Linked DNA regions of Streptosporangium becharense. The protein of the gene in region 3 interacts with the protein of the main gene of each other region in a pairwise test. Links are inferred from orthologs where the notes say so. Each region holds a gene or a part of one and is shown on either strand. Other genes may lie near its edges. The genes, in order: F4562_RS27495, rplL and dnaE.

What was found.
Region 1: the proteins of dnaE (region 3) and F4562_RS27495 interact in binary tests that used the Escherichia coli proteins (3 or more experiments, as listed by UniProt). The link is inferred for Streptosporangium becharense from one-to-one orthologs.
Region 2: the proteins of dnaE (region 3) and rplL interact in binary tests that used the Escherichia coli proteins (3 or more experiments, as listed by UniProt). The link is inferred for Streptosporangium becharense from one-to-one orthologs.

Annotation. Positions count from the first base shown.
Region 1 is NZ_JACHMP010000001.1:6,286,463-6,291,316, reverse strand. Bases 1,331-4,174 are described here. They hold F4562_RS27495 (pyridoxal phosphate-dependent aminotransferase), read right to left. Parts: upstream 3,419-4,174; coding sequence 2,243-3,418; downstream 1,331-2,242. Other genes in these bases: F4562_RS27490 (DEAD/DEAH box helicase), read left to right, coding at 3,588-4,174; F4562_RS27500 (isopenicillin N synthase family oxygenase), read left to right, coding at 1,331-2,098. In the rest of the region: F4562_RS36000 (response regulator transcription factor), read left to right, coding at 305-1,045; more of F4562_RS27500, read left to right, coding at 1,241-1,330; more of F4562_RS27490, read left to right, coding at 4,175-4,854. UniProt on the Escherichia coli protein: Shows aminotransferase activity with methionine and histidine as substrates, and to a lesser extent also with phenylalanine.
Region 2 is NZ_JACHMP010000001.1:3,108,108-3,113,082, forward strand. What follows is about bases 7-2,971. They hold rplL (50S ribosomal protein L7/L12), read right to left. Parts: upstream 1,703-2,971; coding sequence 1,310-1,702; downstream 7-1,309. Other genes in these bases: F4562_RS13280 (hypothetical protein), read right to left, coding at 7-376; F4562_RS13285 (Rv1363c family protein), read right to left, coding at 373-891; rplJ (50S ribosomal protein L10), read right to left, coding at 1,783-2,304; F4562_RS13300 (SCO4651 family lipoprotein), read right to left, coding at 2,756-2,971. In the rest of the region: more of F4562_RS13280, read right to left, coding at 1-6; more of F4562_RS13300, read right to left, coding at 2,972-3,598; rplA (50S ribosomal protein L1), read right to left, coding at 3,738-4,451; rplK (50S ribosomal protein L11), read right to left, coding at 4,580-4,975. UniProt on the Escherichia coli protein: The binding site for several of the GTPase factors involved in protein synthesis (IF-2, EF-Tu, EF-G and RF3). Is thus essential for accurate translation.
Region 3 is NZ_JACHMP010000001.1:1,555,277-1,561,341, forward strand. Bases 1,014-5,068 are described here. They hold dnaE (DNA polymerase III subunit alpha), read right to left. Parts: upstream 4,736-5,068; coding sequence 1,214-4,735; downstream 1,014-1,213. Other genes in these bases: F4562_RS06660 (discoidin domain-containing protein), read right to left, coding at 1,014-1,014; F4562_RS06670 (chorismate mutase), read right to left, coding at 4,963-5,068. In the rest of the region: more of F4562_RS06660, read right to left, coding at 1-1,013; more of F4562_RS06670, read right to left, coding at 5,069-5,970. UniProt on the Escherichia coli protein: DNA polymerase III is a complex, multichain enzyme responsible for most of the replicative synthesis in bacteria. This DNA polymerase also exhibits 3' to 5' exonuclease activity. The alpha chain is the DNA polymerase catalytic subunit.

The DNA.
Region 1 (4,854 bases), 4.7 Mb from region 3 along the record:
GGTTGACGGGGCACCCGCGGTTGGATAGCTTGACCGGGCATACTTGATATACGTATATTGCATCGACCCGCATGTTTATGGCGGACCAAAACTGGAATTGTGCACCGCCCGCCGACGGGGAATCGGCGGATGGTGGGGGCACAGACGTCAGGCGACCGCCGCCCGGGATCGATGCGCGAAGCGCCGTCGCACGGATCAGCGCATGTCGCATTCCCTCGACGACGCCCGCACCACTTCTCCCTGCCCGGCCGCGGAATGCGTTGTTCGAGGGTCCAGTAGAGAGGGTCATGTGATGGATATCAGCGTGACGAAGGCCAGAAATCCGTTTCCGGCCCCTCCTTCCAGCCGGCGGCCCGGAGACAACGGCTCGCAGCGCTCGGAGCTGTCCGTCTTCTGGCTCGCCGAGGACGACATCTCCTATCACGGGCTCCCCCCGCTTCTCATGAAAGTGCCGAATGTGGGCAGGGCCGCGGTCGGGCAGAACGCGGCGGAGGCCAGGGCCCTGCTGGAGGAAGAGGATTTCGACCTGGCGGTGATACCGCTCACCGCGTTACCGGAGATTATGGGCGGCGGCCCCCTGCGGGCTTTCCCGAAGACATTGGCCACGATAAGGGAACAGGACGTGGAGGTCGTCTCGTCCCTGGGCCGGAGATACGGCGTGGACGGATATCTCCTGCGGGACGAGATCAACGTCGTGGGGCTGTCCGACGCCTTCGAGCAGGTGTTCCGCGGCGACGTGCCCGCCCCGTCCGGTGTGGCGCGCGGGCCGGTGACCGGCGCGGGAGACGCGTCCGGCCCCGCCGCGCACCCGATCAGAAGGCTGACCGAGCGCGAGCGCACCGTGCTGGCCCTGCTGCGGCGCGGGATGAGCAACCACCAGATCGCCCGGGCCATGGGGATAACCATCCACGGCGTCAAACGTCACGTCTCGAACCTGCTGGTGAAGTTCGACTGCTCCAACCGGACGGAGGTGGCCCTGGTCGCGGAGCGGCTGGGAATGGACTCCCCCTCCCGGAGTCGGCGTGCCGTACGGCGGGTGACGTAAGAACCCGTAATAAACGCCGCCGCGCACCGGGAATGATTCCTCCGAAATCATGTCGTGACTCCTTGACTGCATCAACGGAAGAGATAGCCTGCGGACAAGGATCGCCGACGAAAAAATGGAGTTACATTGGAAGTCCCCCCGATGGAACTGAGCGGTCGCGTTCCCATCATAAGAATCCAGGAACTCGAGGCGGACATGCAATCCGCCACCGAGGCCATCAGGTCCCAGCTGACCGGATGGGGTTTCATGGCCGCGGAGGTCCCCGGCATCGGCCGACGCGTCGAGAACATGATGAACGAATTCGCGTCGGCCTGCGCGTCGACCGAGCCGAGCCTGGCCGATTACAAGCACTCGTCCGTGCCGCAGCTGTCCGTCGGCGGCACGCACGGGTTCTTCCCGTACAACTCGGAGGTTCCCCGCCTGGCCAAGGGCGTGCCCGACCCCAAGGAGTTCATTCACGTGAGCGGGGCGATGATCGCCGATCAACCGCCCGGCGCGGGGGACGTCCTGCGTGCCTTCCCGGAGTTCGGGGCCTCCGCCACCGAGGTGTTCGACATCGCCTTCACGCTCATCTCACTCTTCGGCGAGGTCGTCCGCGGCATGATGCCGGACGGTACGCCGGCGCTGGATCTCTCCCGCGACGCCACCAACCTGCGGGTGATCCACTACAGGGACGTGGGCGACCGCCAGGTGCTGGCGCACGAGCACTCGGGGATCCAGATGCTCGGTCTCCAGCTTCCCCCCTCCGACCAGGGCCTGCAGTACATCCTGCATGACGGCACCTGGGTCGAGCCGGTGATCGCCAAGACCGACGTGGTCCTGTGCAACATAGGACGGATGCTGTCGAGCGCCTCCGACGGGCGATTCCGGCCGTCGACGCACCGCGTGCACACCAAGCCCATGCCTGCCGGCTACAAGCGCCTGTCGTCGGTGCTGTTCGCCTATCCGCCGCACAAGGCCCAGCAGTGGAAGATGGTGGACGGCGAGCTGACGATGATCAACGAGACGTGGGGCGACTTCATCGAGAACAGGTTCCAGGGCCTGGGGAAGTGACCGCCGCAGGGCCGACCGGCCGCCGACGCCCCCGCCGATGTCCCCGCCGGCGCCTCGCGGGAGACGCCAGGGTGCCTTCGCGTGGCCGGGCGGCGCGTACGCCCGGCCTGCGGGCTCACCCCGCCCCGGCAGGACCGGAACGGGTCAGGAGCCGGCGCCGCCGAGGCGGGTCAGGCGCCGCACCGCCTCATCGATGACCTCGTCCTTCTTGCAGAAGGCGAACCGGACGAAGTGGCTCCCGCGTTCGGGGCGGGCGTAGAAGACCTGGGTGGGGATGGCGACCACGCCCGCCAGGGACGGCAGCTCACGGGTCAGGGCGAGGCCGTCGGCGAAGCCGAGCGGCCGGATGTCGGTCTGCACGAAGTACGTGCCCTCGGGGCGGTGGACCTCGAAGCCCGCCGCGGCCAGCCCGGCCGTCAACCGGTCGCGCTTGGCCTCCAGGTCCGCGCGGAGGGCGGAGACCCAGTCGAGCTCGTGGCGCAGGCCGTGCGCGGCGGCGAGCTGCCAGGGGGCGGCGGCGGTGAAGGTGAGGAACTGCTTGACGGTCTGGACTGCGCGGACGAACCCGGGCGGGCCGCAGACCCAGCCGGTCTTCCAGCCGGTGACCGAGAAGGTCTTGCCCGCCGAGGAGATCATCACGGTGCGCTCGCGCATGCCGGGCAGCGTGGCCAGTGGGACGTGCTCGACGCCGTCGAAGGTGAGGTGCTCGTAGACCTCGTCGGTCACCGCGACCAGGTCGCGCTCCCGGCACAGCGTGGCGATCTCCTCCAGCTCGGTGCGGGTGAAGACCGTGCCGGTGGGGTTGTGCGGGGAGTTCACCAGGATCGCCCGGGTGCGCGGCCCGGCGGCGGCGCGCAGCTCGGCCGGGTCGAAGGTGAAGCGGCCCCCCACCGGACGCAGGGTGACCGGGCGGAGCACCGCCCCGGAGAGGGCGACGGAGGCGGCGTAGGAGTCGTAGTACGGCTCGAAGGCGATCACCTCGTCGCCGGGCTCGCACAACGCGAGGATCGTCGCCGCGATGGCCTCGGTGGCGCCGACGGTGACGAGCACCTCGCCGTCGGGGTCGTAGTCGAGGCCGTAGTGGGCCTTGCGGTGCTCGGCGACCGCCTGGCGCAGCTCGGGGACGCCGGGGCCGGGCGGGTACTGGTTGCGGCCGTCGCGGATCGCCGACACCGCGCGTTCCAGCATCGCGGCGGGCCCGTCGGTGTCGGGGAATCCCTGCCCCAGGTTGATGGAGCCCGTCCGCACCGCCAGCGCCGACATCTCGGCGAAGATCGTCGTTCCGAACCCGCGCATCCGCGCCACCAGAGGATCGCTCACGCGCTCCAGCGTAGTCGGCGCGCCGCCGGCGGCCACGCGCCGATCGCGGACACCCCGTCCCGGCCCGGGTGGCGCCGGGTGAGAGCGTCGCCGCCCCGGTCCGCTCCGTGTCCGGCGGCTGTTACGGTTTTCGGAGGCGTGACCAGGGGCGTGGCGAGGAGGCGTGACGGTGCTGGTGGTCCACGGGGCCTGGGCGGGTGACGGGCTGGCGGTCTGGGCGGAGGATCCGGCCGGTCCGACCGCGAGCACCTCCCGGGCGAAGGTCCGCCCGCACCCGTTCGCGGCTCCGGCCCCGGCCGTCCTCGACGCTCTCGCGCTGTGGGGGGACGCCGCCGCCGCGGCCGCGGGCAAGGCCGTCACCGAGGAGATCACCCTGCTCCTGCCCGGCTCGGCCCGGGGCCCGCTGCCCTCCCCCGAGTCCGGTCTGGACGTCACCGCGCGGCAGCCGAGGATCGGTTCCTGGCGGGTGCCCGCCCTGCTGGTCGAGCCGGGTGCGGCGCTGGGCCTGCTCGGCCACGTCGGCGCTCCGGACCGCCTCCCCGCGCGGACGTACGAGGCTCCCGGGTCTCCCGCCGGCTCCGGTGCCCCTCCCCCGGAGGCGTACGAACCAGATGAGGTCTTCCCGGAGGCGTACGAACCCGGTGAGTCCCAGCAAGGAGATCCGCGCACGCCGACCCCGGGGGAGTCCCTGCGGTATCTCGCCGTCGTCGCCGGGTACGCCCGTGACCTGGTCCGCCGGGGCCGGGTGCTGCCCCAGCTCGTCGCCGAGAACGGCGGGTACGCGGCGCGGTGGCGTCCGGTGCTGACCGGCCCCTACGCCGCCCGCTTCCGCGAGCTCGCCGCCGCGATGCCCCCGGTCTGCCGGGCCGTCGCCGAGGAGCGGCCCTCGGCCCACGTGCTGATCGAGGCCCTGGCCTGCCTGTCCGACGCGGCGGTGCGGCGTGCGCTCCCCGAACGCCTGCTCGGCGGGCACCGGCCGGGGACGCGCAGCCCCCTCGCCGACCGCTGGACGGTCGCCCTCACCGGGGAGAACGCGGCCCTTCCCGGGCTGACCCGGACGGCGGCCGACGAACTGACCGGGCCGCTGCAGGAGTGGTTCAGGTCGGCGCACCGGCTCGACGGGCCGGTCAGGGTCTGTTTCCGGCTGACCGAGCCCGCCGACGACCCCGCCGACGATCCCGGCGCCGCACCGGCCGCCGACCTCGTCGCGGAGTACGGCGGGCCCCCGGCGCCGCCGCGGGACGACGATCCCCGCTGGCGGGTGGAGTTCGCCGTCCAGTCATCGGAGGATCCGAGCCTCTACCTGCCCGCGCCGCTCGTCTGGGCGGGCGAGACCGCCCCCGGGCTTCCCGGCCGGCTCGACGAGGCGCTGCTGGCGGACCTCGGCCGGGCGGCCCGGCTCTACCCCGAGGTGGAGAGGGCGTTGCGCGGCCCCC
Region 2 (4,975 bases), 1.6 Mb from region 3 along the record:
TCATGAACAGCAGCACCTCGACCCGGCCGGGATCACCCGACGCGGCCGACTCCACCCCGGCGCCGGCCACGGTCGCCTGCTGGACGGTCTGGTCCCGCCGGGCCTGCGGGATGACGGTGGCGGCGAGCTCGCGGTAGTGCCGGGTGAGGTCACCCACGGTGTAACCGCCCGCCCTTGCGAAATCCTGTTCGATCGTACGGTGGTCGTACGACAGCATGTCGGAGGCGAGCGCGCGGGCGGCGGCGAGCGCCTCCCTTCCCGCCTCCTCGTCCGCGCGCAGCCGGCTCAGGTCGGCGACGACGACCCAGACCACGGCCGCGAGCGAGAGCGCCACGATCGCCAGGATCCCGACCAGCACCTGCAAGAGCCGCCTCACAGCACCAACTCAGCCTTCGACACCAGCCAGGTCTTGGAGACTTTGGTCACTTCCATGTTCCACCGGTAGAAGAGCGCCTGGGGGGCTTTGCCGGCCCCCTTCGCGCCTTCCCACCGCACGACCGCGTCGGCCACCACCATCACCCGGGCCATGCCGTCCTTCATCGACACCAGCCCGCAGGCGCGCAGGGCGCCCATCTGGACGACCTTGTCCTCCAGCGTGCTCTTCCTGAGGTCCGCGGCCGTCCTGGTGTACTCCGCCCTGGCGGCTCCGGTGGAGGAGTCGAGGATGCGCTCGAGGTCGGTGTCGACGCTCCTGTGGCTGACCGAGAGCAGGCGTACCGCGTGTGTCCCGGCCGCCCGCATCGCCGCCTGCCGGTCGTCCGCCTCGGCCCGGGCCTCGCGCAGCAGGGAACCGGCCCAGAGGGCGGTGCCGCCCAGCGCCACGATCAGCACGATCAGCGCCGCCGCGATGGTCTTCAGCGGGGGACGGGGCCGAGCGGCGTGCAGTGCCATGCCTTCCCTCCCATCGCACGATCTCCGTAACGCGGGCCGGTGAGCGGGCCGCCCGGACCGTACGGCCGGAAGGCTCCCGATCGCCGGATCATAACCCGCCGCACGGCCGGGGAGGGAGGCTTCGCCCACGCGCCTTCCAGGACGCCGGAAACGGCTCTGCGGAGCTCGGCCGGGGCTCGGCCACCGCGGCCCCCGCGGCGGCCCTGCCGGGCGGGGCTCAGCCGCGTTCAGCGCGGCCCCGTCCGCGGGCGGGGCACCGTGGCCGGGGACGTCCGGGCCGGATGAGGGTTCGGGGGCCTTCCGGCGACCGCCGCGCCGGGGTCAGCGCGGACGCGTCCGGCGGCGGGTGACCGGCAGCGGGCAAACGAAAAGAGCGGGCCCCCGGCACCGGGTGGACCCGCTCTTCTCGTGAGACGAACTACTTGACGGTGACCGTCGCGCCGGCACCCTCAAGGGCGGCCTTGGCCTTCTCCGCCTGCTCCTTGTTGACCTTGCCGTCGAAGACCGGCTTCGGAGCGCCGTCGACCAGGTCCTTGGCCTCCTTGAGGCCCAGGCTCGTCAGAGCGCGGATCTCCTTGATGACCTGGATCTTCTTGTCACCGGCGGCCTCGAGGATGACGTCGAACTCGTCCTGCTCCTCGACCTCCTCGGCGGCGGCACCGCCACCGGCGGCGGGGGCGGCGGCCACGGCGACCGGGGCGGCGGCCTTGACGTCGAAGGTCTCCTCGAAGAGCTTCACGAACTCGGAGAGCTCAAGGAGAGTCATCTCCTTGAAAGCGTCGAGCAGCTCGTCGGTGCTGAGCTTCGCCATGATGGTTCCTCCGTTTAACTGCAACTACTACGAAATGGGACCGCGGTTTGCGTTAATCCCCTGGGACCGCCTGCGCGGACCTACTCGCCGCCCTCGCGCTTGGCGCGCAGGGCCTCGGCCAGCTGAGCCATGTTGGTGGGCAGCGCGTTGAAGACGGCGGCCGCGTGGCCCTGCTTCGCCTTCAGAGCGCCGGCCAGCTTCGCGAGGAGGACCTCGCGGGACTCGAGGTCGGCAAGCTTGGTGATCTCGTCCGGGGTCATCGACTTGCCGTCGACGACGCCGCCCTTGATGACCAGGAGGGGATTGGCCTTGGCGAAGTCACGCAGACTCTTGGCAGCCTCGACCACGTCGCCGTCGACGAACGCGATCGCAGACGGACCCGCGAGCAGGTCGTTGAGCTGGCTGAACCCGGCCTCGGAGGCCGCGATCTTGGTCAGCGTGTTCTTCACCACGGCGAACTTCGCATTCTCACCGAGGGAAACGCGCAGCTGCTTGAGCTGGGCGACGGTGAGACCGCGGTACTCGGTCAGAACGGCAGCGCTCGAGCCTTCGAAGCTGCTCTTGAGCTCGGCTACAGCCGTCGCCTTTTCTGCCTTCGCCATGGGCCTCCTTCCAGATGTGCCGCCGGCGTAAAGGCCCGTGAAAACGAACAAGCCCCGAGCGCAGGCGCACGGGGCTCACATGAGGAGGTTAGTCCAGATGAAAACTCACATCACACCTACGCGGGCCGCCCACTGACGTGGATCCTTGGGTTGACATGCCTTGAGGCATGCCAACGACCGGCGGTCTTTGGCGTTGCCAGCTTACGCCCTGCCCGGGCGTAGACCAAATCGAACCGGGAAAGCCGCGGCCGCCCTCCGGAAGGCGCACCCGTCCGAGGGGCACGCCCTGCGGGCGGCGTCCGGGCGATCACCCTCCCCGACACGCCCGCCCGGAGGACGCCCCGGGAGAACACTCAGCGGAACACCGCAAGGGGACGCCCGGAAGAACAGCGGGGAGAACACCCGCCGCGGAGACGGCCGGCCCGCCGGTCGTCTCCGCGGCGATCGGGCGTCAGTTCCCGCCGTGGTTCCCCCGGGGCTGCTCGGGAAGCTCGCTCACCTGCTCCGCGGGCGGGGCGGTGATCTCCACGGGCTCGTTGAAGCCCTTGAAGTTCGCCGTCAGGTTGAACGCCGTCCCCTGCTCGGCGCCGCTGAGCGTCACCTTGCGGGGCAGGCTCTGCCCGTCGGCCCACAGGTCGAACTTCACGTTCTTGGCGTCCGCGAAGTGCTCCTGGAGCTTCTCCCGCTCCGCCGGGTCGGCGAGCTGCGCGGCCTCGGCGACCGGGAACGTGCCGCTGTAGTGGGTGGTCTCGACCCCGCCGACCGTCTCGGTGCCGACGGCCTTGACGTCCTTCGACGCGGTCAGCAGCTTGACGGTGCCGGCCAGGTCGAACTGCCGGGCCTGGTCCATGAACTTGCGGATCTCGGCCTGCCCGCCGGCGTCCAGCTCACTGAGCGGCACCTTGACCCACGGCTTGTCCGTGCTCACGAACCGGTTGAGGAGGTCCGACTTCACGTAGACCGTGTCGTCCGACAGGATGGCCCGCGCGCCGCCCGGGACGTCCCGGCCGTCGAAGGTGATCGTGTCGAGATTGATGTCGGTCGCCAGCTGGGGCTGGCTCCGGTAGAGCACGCTGCCCCGGACCCGGTTCTCGCCCTTGCCGCCACCCGTGGCGTCGAGGACGAGGTCCGCCGAGTAGGACGTGACCGTTTCGGCCTTCTGCGCGCTCTGCTGCACCGCGTCCGCGGCGGCCAGCTTGATGTTTCCGAGGGAGGCAGTGCCCTGTGCACCGCACCCCGCGACCGCGACCAGCGCGGCCGCCCCCACGGCGAGTGCGGGAGCCAATCGACGCATTCGTCTTCACCCTTTCGTTTCCCTCCGGACCTGTCTACGACCCTATGCGCCGTCAAGATCCGGCGCGTCCTCCCGGAGAACGAAGAAGACCTCAACCGAATGGCCATTCGGTTGAGGTCTTCCGTGAAGACGTCTGCTGTCAGGCGTCGAGCTCGGCGGTCATCGCCCGCGTCACGTTGGGGTCGACCTGGATGCCGGGGCCCATGGACGTGGAGAAGACGACCTTCTTGAGGTAGCGTCCCTTGGCCGCGGACGGCTTGAGACGGAGCACCTCGTCGACGGCGGCGGCGTAGTTCTCGATGAGCTGGCGCTCGCTGAAGGAGACCTTGCCGATGATGAAGTGCAGGTTCGCGTGCCGGTCGACGCGGAACTCGATCTTGCCGCCCTTGATGTCGGTGACGGCCTTGCCCACGGCGGGGGTCACGGTGCCGGTCTTGGGGTTCGGCATCAGGCCACGGGGGCCGAGCACGCGGCCCAGACGGCCGACCTTGCCCATGAGGTCCGGCGTGGCGACGACGGCGTCGAAGTCGAGGCGGCCCTTGGCGACCTCGTCGATCAGCTCGTCGGCACCGACGATGTCGGCACCCGCGGCGCGGGCCTCCTCGGCACGGTCACCGGTCGCGAAGACCAGGACCCGGGCGGTCTTACCGGTGCCGTGCGGGAGGTTGACGGTGCCGCGGACCATCTGGTCCGCCTTGCGGGGGTCGACGCCCAGCCGCAGGGCGACCTCGACGGTGGCGTCGAACTTCGCGACGTTGGTGTCCTTGGCCAGTTTGGCCGCCTGAGCCGGGGTGTAGACCGTCTCACGGTCGACCTGCGCCGAGGCGGCGCGGAATGCCTTGCTGCGCTTCACTTGCTCACTCCTGGATTCGAGTGTCCGTGGTGCGGGCCTGCGCGGGCCCTCCCACTTCTACGTTCGGTGGCCGTCGGCCTGGACGCCTTCTGGTGCGTCCGGCACCCGGCCGGTCGTACGGGGAACCGCTAGTCGACGATCGTGATGCCCATCGACCGGGCGGTGCCGGCGATGATCTTCTCGGCCGCCTCGATGTCGTTGGCGTTGAGGTCCTGCATCTTGGTCTCGGCGATCTGGCGCAGCTGCTCCCTGGTGAGCTTGCCGACCTTGTCCTTCTGCGGGACGGCCGAGCCCTTGGCCACGCCGGCGGCCTTCTTGATCAGCTGAGGCGCCGGGGGCGTCTTCGTGATGAAGGTGAAGCTGCGGTCCTCGAAGATGGTGATCTCGACGGGGATGATGTCGCCGACCTTGGACTCGGTCGCAGCGTTGTACTGCTTGACGAAGTCCATGATGTTGACGCCGTGCGGACCGAGGGCGGTACCGACCGGCGGGGCGGGCGTGGCCTTGCCAGCGGGAAGCTGGAC
Region 3 (6,065 bases):
GTACAGCGGGTGGTGGAAGTAGGCGGCGATGCAGCCCTTGGTGTTCGCGGCCAGGTCGGCCTTGAGCCAGTTGATCTGGGCCGAGTCGTCGAAGTAGTTGGAGTCGAGCGCGATGAAGTGCCAGTTGCCGCGGTCGTAGCTGTAGTAGGTCTTGCCCTGCGGGGTGGCGATGGAGCCGAAGTAGCCCTTGTAACCGGCGTAGGTGCCGGCCGGGTCGTAGGTCTCGTGGTTGCCGGGGATGGGACGGGTCTTGTTCTTGAACCTGCCCCACGTCTTGTCGTAGTAGTTCTTGTAGTCCGACAGCCGGGCGTCGTCGTACTGGTTGTCACCCATGGTGATGACGAACTCGGGGTTGATGGCCTCGACCCGCGCGGCGGTCTTGGGGTGAGCGCAGGAGCTGGAGCTCGCGGTGCACTGGTCGGCGATGTCGCCGGCCGCCACCACCGTGAAGCGGTCGCCCGGGGGCACGGTGGGGGTGACGGTGGGGGTCGGGCTGGGGCCGCCGCCCTGGCCTCCGTAGACCTGGAACTCCCACAGGGAGTAGCCGTAGGAGGTGCCGCGGGCGGTGCCGTACATGCGCACGTAGCGTCCCGACCCGGACAGGCCGCTCAGGTCGTCCACGTCGCCGTCGCCGTCGGAGGTGGAGTAGACGGTCGTCCAGGTGGACGCGTCGTCGGAGACCTGGATCTGGTAGGCCTTGCCGTAGGCGTCCTCCCAGAACAGTTTGACGCGGGAGATCTGCTGGACCGAGCCGAGGTCGACGCGGATCCACTGCGGGTCGCTGCCCTCCAGGGAGGCCCAGCGGGTCGTGGTGAAGTCACCGTCGACCGCCTTGCCCGAGCTGTATGACTGGGCCTCCTTGGAGGAGGAGGCGGCGGGCCTGCCCTGGGAGAGCAGGGTCTCGGCGGCCTCGGCGCGGCCGGTCGCGACGAGGAATCCGGCGACGAGGACGGTGACCACGGCGAGGACGGGGAGGAGGCGTAGGGGAGGTGACTGAGGCATCGTCGAACGCACGCACTGTCTCCTGGGGGTGAGAGGCGAAGGTCACGGCGCCGTCCGGCGCCGTGTGACGGTGCGGCCGGGACAGCACATCTCTCACTGAGCGCGTCACGCCCCATGGGGCGCCGCGCCAAGCCGCTCATCGGCATGGTGACAAGCGGCCGGACGCGTCGTCAATAGAAGTTAGGAAAGTTTCCTAACCTGTTAGGGCCCGTCAAGCCCCCAGACACGCCGGGCCGAGCAGCTGCTTCAGGTCGCCCATCAACGCCGGCGACGGGGAGACGCGCAACCGGTCGTCCAGGCGGACGATGGTGGTCTTGGGGCCGTTGTGCACCTGCAGGTGCACCTCGGTGGTGCCGGGGTGGGCGGTCAGCACCTCCTTCAGCCGGCCGACCACCGGCGGCGTGCAGCGGTTCAGAGCGAGGCTGACCGAGAGCGGCCCACCGGCCTCGCGGGTCAGGTCGGGAGCGGTGACCTCCATCGCGATGATCTTGCCGACGTCCTCGCGCTTGTCCAGGCGGCCCTTGACGAAGACGATGGCGTCCTCGGCGAGGATGGTCGCGCAGAGCTGGTACGTCGACGGGAAGATCATCACCTCGATGGCACCCTCCAGGTCCTCCAGCTGGGTGAGGACCCACGTGTCGCCCTTCTTGGTGACCTTGCGCTGCAGGCCGCTCAGGATGCCGCCGACGGTGATGACCTGGCCGTCGGGGCGGCTGTCGTCCTGGAGCGCGGCGACCGAGCAGTCGGCGCCGGAGGCGAGGATGTGCTCCACGCCGAAGAGCGGATGGTCGGAGACGTAGAGGCCGAGCATCTCCCGCTCGAAGGCCAGCAGCGTGGTCTTGTCCCACTCCCCCGGTGGGATCTGCACGTCGAAGGTCTGGTCCTCGGCGCCCTCGACCGCGCCGAACAGGGAGTCCTGGCCGATCGCCTCGTTCTTCTTGATGTCGATGATCGCGTCGACGGCCTGCTCGTGCACCATCATCAGGCCCTTGCGGACATGGCTGAAGGAGTCGAACGCGCCGGCCTTGATCAGCGACTCGATGACGCGCTTGTTGCAGACGATCGCCGGGACCTTGCGCAGGAAGTCCTTGAAGTCGGCGAAACGGCCCTTCTCCCTGCGGGCGGCGATGATCCCGTCGACGACGTTGCCGCCGACGTTGCGGATCGCCGACAGGCCGAAGCGGATGTCGGTGCCGCGCGGGGTGAAGTCGAAGTCGGAGTCGTTGACGTCCGGCGGGAGCACCTTGATGCCCATGCGGCGGCACTCGTTCAGGTAGAGCGCCGACTTGTCCTTGTCGTCCTTGACCGAGGTCAGCAAGGCGGCCATGTACTCGGCCGGGTAGTTGGCCTTGAGGTAGGCCGTCCAGTAGGAGACCAGGCCGTAGGCGGCGCTGTGCGCCTTGTTGAAGGCGTAGTCGGAGAAGGGGAGCAGGATGTCCCAGAGCGTCTTGATCGCCGCAGCGGAGTAGCCGTTGTCCTTCATGCCCTTCTCGAAGGACTCGAACTGCTTGTCCAGCTCGGCCTTCTTCTTCTTGCCCATCGCGCGGCGGAGCAGGTCCGCTTTGCCGAGCGAGAATCCCGCGACCTTCTGCGCGATGGCCATGACCTGCTCCTGATAGACGATCAGGCCGTAGGTCGTGCCGAGGATGTCGGCCAGCGACTCCTCGAACTCGGGGTGGATCGGGGTGATCTCCTGCTGGCCGTTCTTGCGCAGCGCGTAGTTGGTGTGCGAGTTGGCACCCATGGGACCCGGCCGGTACAGGGCGCCGACGGCGGAGATGTCCTCGAAGTTGTCGGGCTTCATCAGCCGCAGCAGCGAGCGCATGCCGCCGCCGTCCAGCTGGAACACCCCCAGGGTGTCGCCCCGCCCCAGCAGCTCGTAGGTCCTGCGGTCGTCCAGCGGCAGCTTGAGCAGGTCGATCATGGTGCCGGTGTTGGCCTCGATCATCTTCAGGCAGTCGTCGATGATCGTCAGGTTGCGCAGGCCCAGGAAGTCCATCTTCAGCAGGCCGAGCGTCTCGCAGGTCGGGTAGTCGAACTGCGTGATGATCGCACCGTCGGAGTCGCGGCGCATGATCGGGATGTAGTCGGTCAGCACCTCCGACGACATGATGACGCCCGCGGCGTGCACGCCGGTCTGCCGGATCAGGCCCTCCAGGCCCTTCCCGAGGTCGATCGCCGCCTTGACGTCGACGTCTTCCTCATAGAGCTTGCGCAGCTCACCGGCCTCGTTGTAGCGCGGGTGGCCGGAGTCGAAGATGCCCGACAGCGGGATGTCCTTGCCCATCACCGCGGGCGGGAACGCCTTGGAGACCTTGTCGCCCAGCGCGTACGGGTAGCCCAGGACGCGGGCCGCGTCCTTGATGGCCGCCTTCGCCTTGATGGTGCCGAAGGTGGCGATCATGGCGACCTTGTCCGCACCCCACTTCTCCGTGACGTAACGGATCACGTCACCGCGCCGGCGCTCGTCGAAGTCGATGTCGACGTCGGGCATGGAGACACGGTCGGGGTTGAGGAACCGCTCGAAGATCAGGCCGTGCGGCAGCGGGTCGAGGTCGGTGATGCCCAGGGCGTACGCCACCAGCGAGCCGGCGGCCGAACCACGGCCGGGACCGACGCGGATGCCGTTCTCCTTCGCCCACATGATGAAGTCGGCGACCACGAGGAAGTAGGACGGGAAGCCCATCTGGAGGATGACGTCCAGCTCGAACTCCGCCTGCCTGCGGTGCTCCTCGTCGCACCCCTCCGGCCAGCGGCGCCTCATGCCCTCCCAGACCTGCCGGCGGAAGAACTCCTCCTCGGTCATGCCGTCGGGCACCGGGTAGGTCGGCATCAGGTTCTTGAAGGTGAACATGCCGGCCGGGTCGACCTTCTCGGCGACCAGCAGGGTGTTGCGGCAGCCCTCGGCCCACAGGTCGGAGGAGTCGATGGCGCGCATCTCGTCGGCGGTCTTGATGTAGTAGCCGCTGCCGTCGAAGCGGAAGCGGTCGGGGTCGGACAGCTGCTTGCCGGTCTGGATGCACAGCAGCGCGTCGTGGGAGGTGGCGTCCGACTCGTAGGTGTAGTGCGAGTCGTTGGTGACCAGCGGCGGGATGCCCAGCTCCTTGGAGATGCGGGTCAGGCCGTCGCGGACCCGGCGCTCGATGTCGAGCCCGTGGTCCATGATCTCCAGGTAGTAGTCGTCCTTGCCGAAGATCTCCTGGTACCTCGCCGCGGCGGCGACCGCCTCGTCGTACTGCCCCAGGCGCAGCCGGGTCTGCACCTCGCCGGACGGGCAGCCGGTGGTGGCCATCAGCCCTTCGGCGTGCTCGGCGAGGATGTCGGCGTCCATCCGGGCCCACTTGCGGACGAAGCCCTCGGTGTAGGCCCGCGAGGAGAGCTTCATCAGGTTCTTCAGGCCGCGTTCGTTCCTGGCCCAGATGGTCATGTGGGTGTAGTAGCCACCCGCGGAGACGTCGTCCTTCTTCTGGTGGGGCTCGCCCCACAGGACCGGCTTCTTCTGGTGGCGGGAGGCGGGGGCGACGTACGCCTCGATGCCGATGATCGGCTTGATCCCCGCGCCGGTGGCCTGCCGGTAGAAGTCGTAGGCGCCGTGCATGTTGCCGTGGTCGGTGATCGCGATGGCGGGCATGCCCAGGTCGCCGACCTGCTTGAACATCTGCTTGAGACGGGCGGCTCCGTCGAGCATGGAGTACTCCGTGTGGACATGCAGATGCACAAACGAGTCTGACATGCGGCCCCGCCCTCCCCTTGTCGCGCCGTGGCGAAGGAAGCGTACCTAAATCCGAGTTGCCCAAGTGACTCATGCGCTTCGGGTCGGCCGGGGCGCGTCGGGACCCGGAACGGCGTATCGGGCGTCCTCGCGTCGAGGGGCCCGCCCGTGCTCGATAATACGCTTACAGCCATATATCGGACATTTCTTCGCTCTCCGGGGCGGCGGAACCGCCCGGGGAGACGCTCTCAGTCGCGGGCGGCGGCGCGCCGCTCCTCGGCGAGGTGCAGACCGGCCTCGATGACGGCGTTCATGATGGGGGCCAGGCGGGCCTCGCCCAGGGTGGGAGCGCGGCGCGCCATCTCGGCGACCAGGCGGCGCTCGCGCTCCATGTCGCGTCCGGCGAAGCCGCCGACGGGCTTCAGCCGCTGGATGGTGCCGGCCAGCTCGGCCCGGCGCTCCAGGAGGACGGCGAGGGCGGCGTCGACCCGGTCGATCGCGCCGCGGGCGGCCACCACGGACTCGGGGACCTCCCTGCGGGTGACGGCCCCCACGATCCGGACGGCCTCGCGGGCGGCGAGCGTCTCCTCCGCACCGGCGTCCGGGGCCAGCAGCAGCCCGTCGGCACCCGCGGCGACGGCGGCGGCGGCCAGGGCGGGATCGGCGCCGAGATCGGCCAGGACGGGACGGCCGGACCGCTCGCGGGCGGCTCGCATCAGGGCCAGGTCGAGGGTCGTGCCCCCCGGCTCGGTGCGGCTGCCGCTCTCGCACAACATGACCCGGTCGCCGCACCCGGCCGCGCAGCGGTCGGCGACCGCCAGCCACTCCTGGAGCGTCGCGGCCGGGGCACGCCGCAGGAGCACCGGCAGACCGAGCCCCGCGGCGGCACGCACCAGCGCGGGGTCCCGCATCTGAGCGGCGCCGAGCACCACGCCGTCGGCACCCGCCGCGGCCGGCAGATCGGCCGCCGACCGGGGCTCGGCCAGGACCGGCCCCGCCCAGCGGGCACGGACCCTGCCCAGAGCCTCGGCCATCGACTCGGCGGTGGACTCGACCGGCGACCCGGTCGGCGACTGGGCCGGGGGGCCGGTCGGCGGTTCGGCCGGGGACCCGGCGGCGCGGGCCCGCCCGCGATGCTCGGCCGGGCTGACCCAGCGGGCGTCCGCACCGGGACCGCCGATCACCACGGCCGGTCCGGCGCCCACCGTGAGCGTGCCCACCCGTACGGCTCCGCGTTCCGGACGTGCGGTCGACATGTCGGCTCCCGTGGTCGGCCGGCGCGCGTCCCGCGAGCCGGCGGTCGGTCAGAAACAGAAAAGAGGCAGAGACTCCGCGTCTCCGCCTCGTGCCG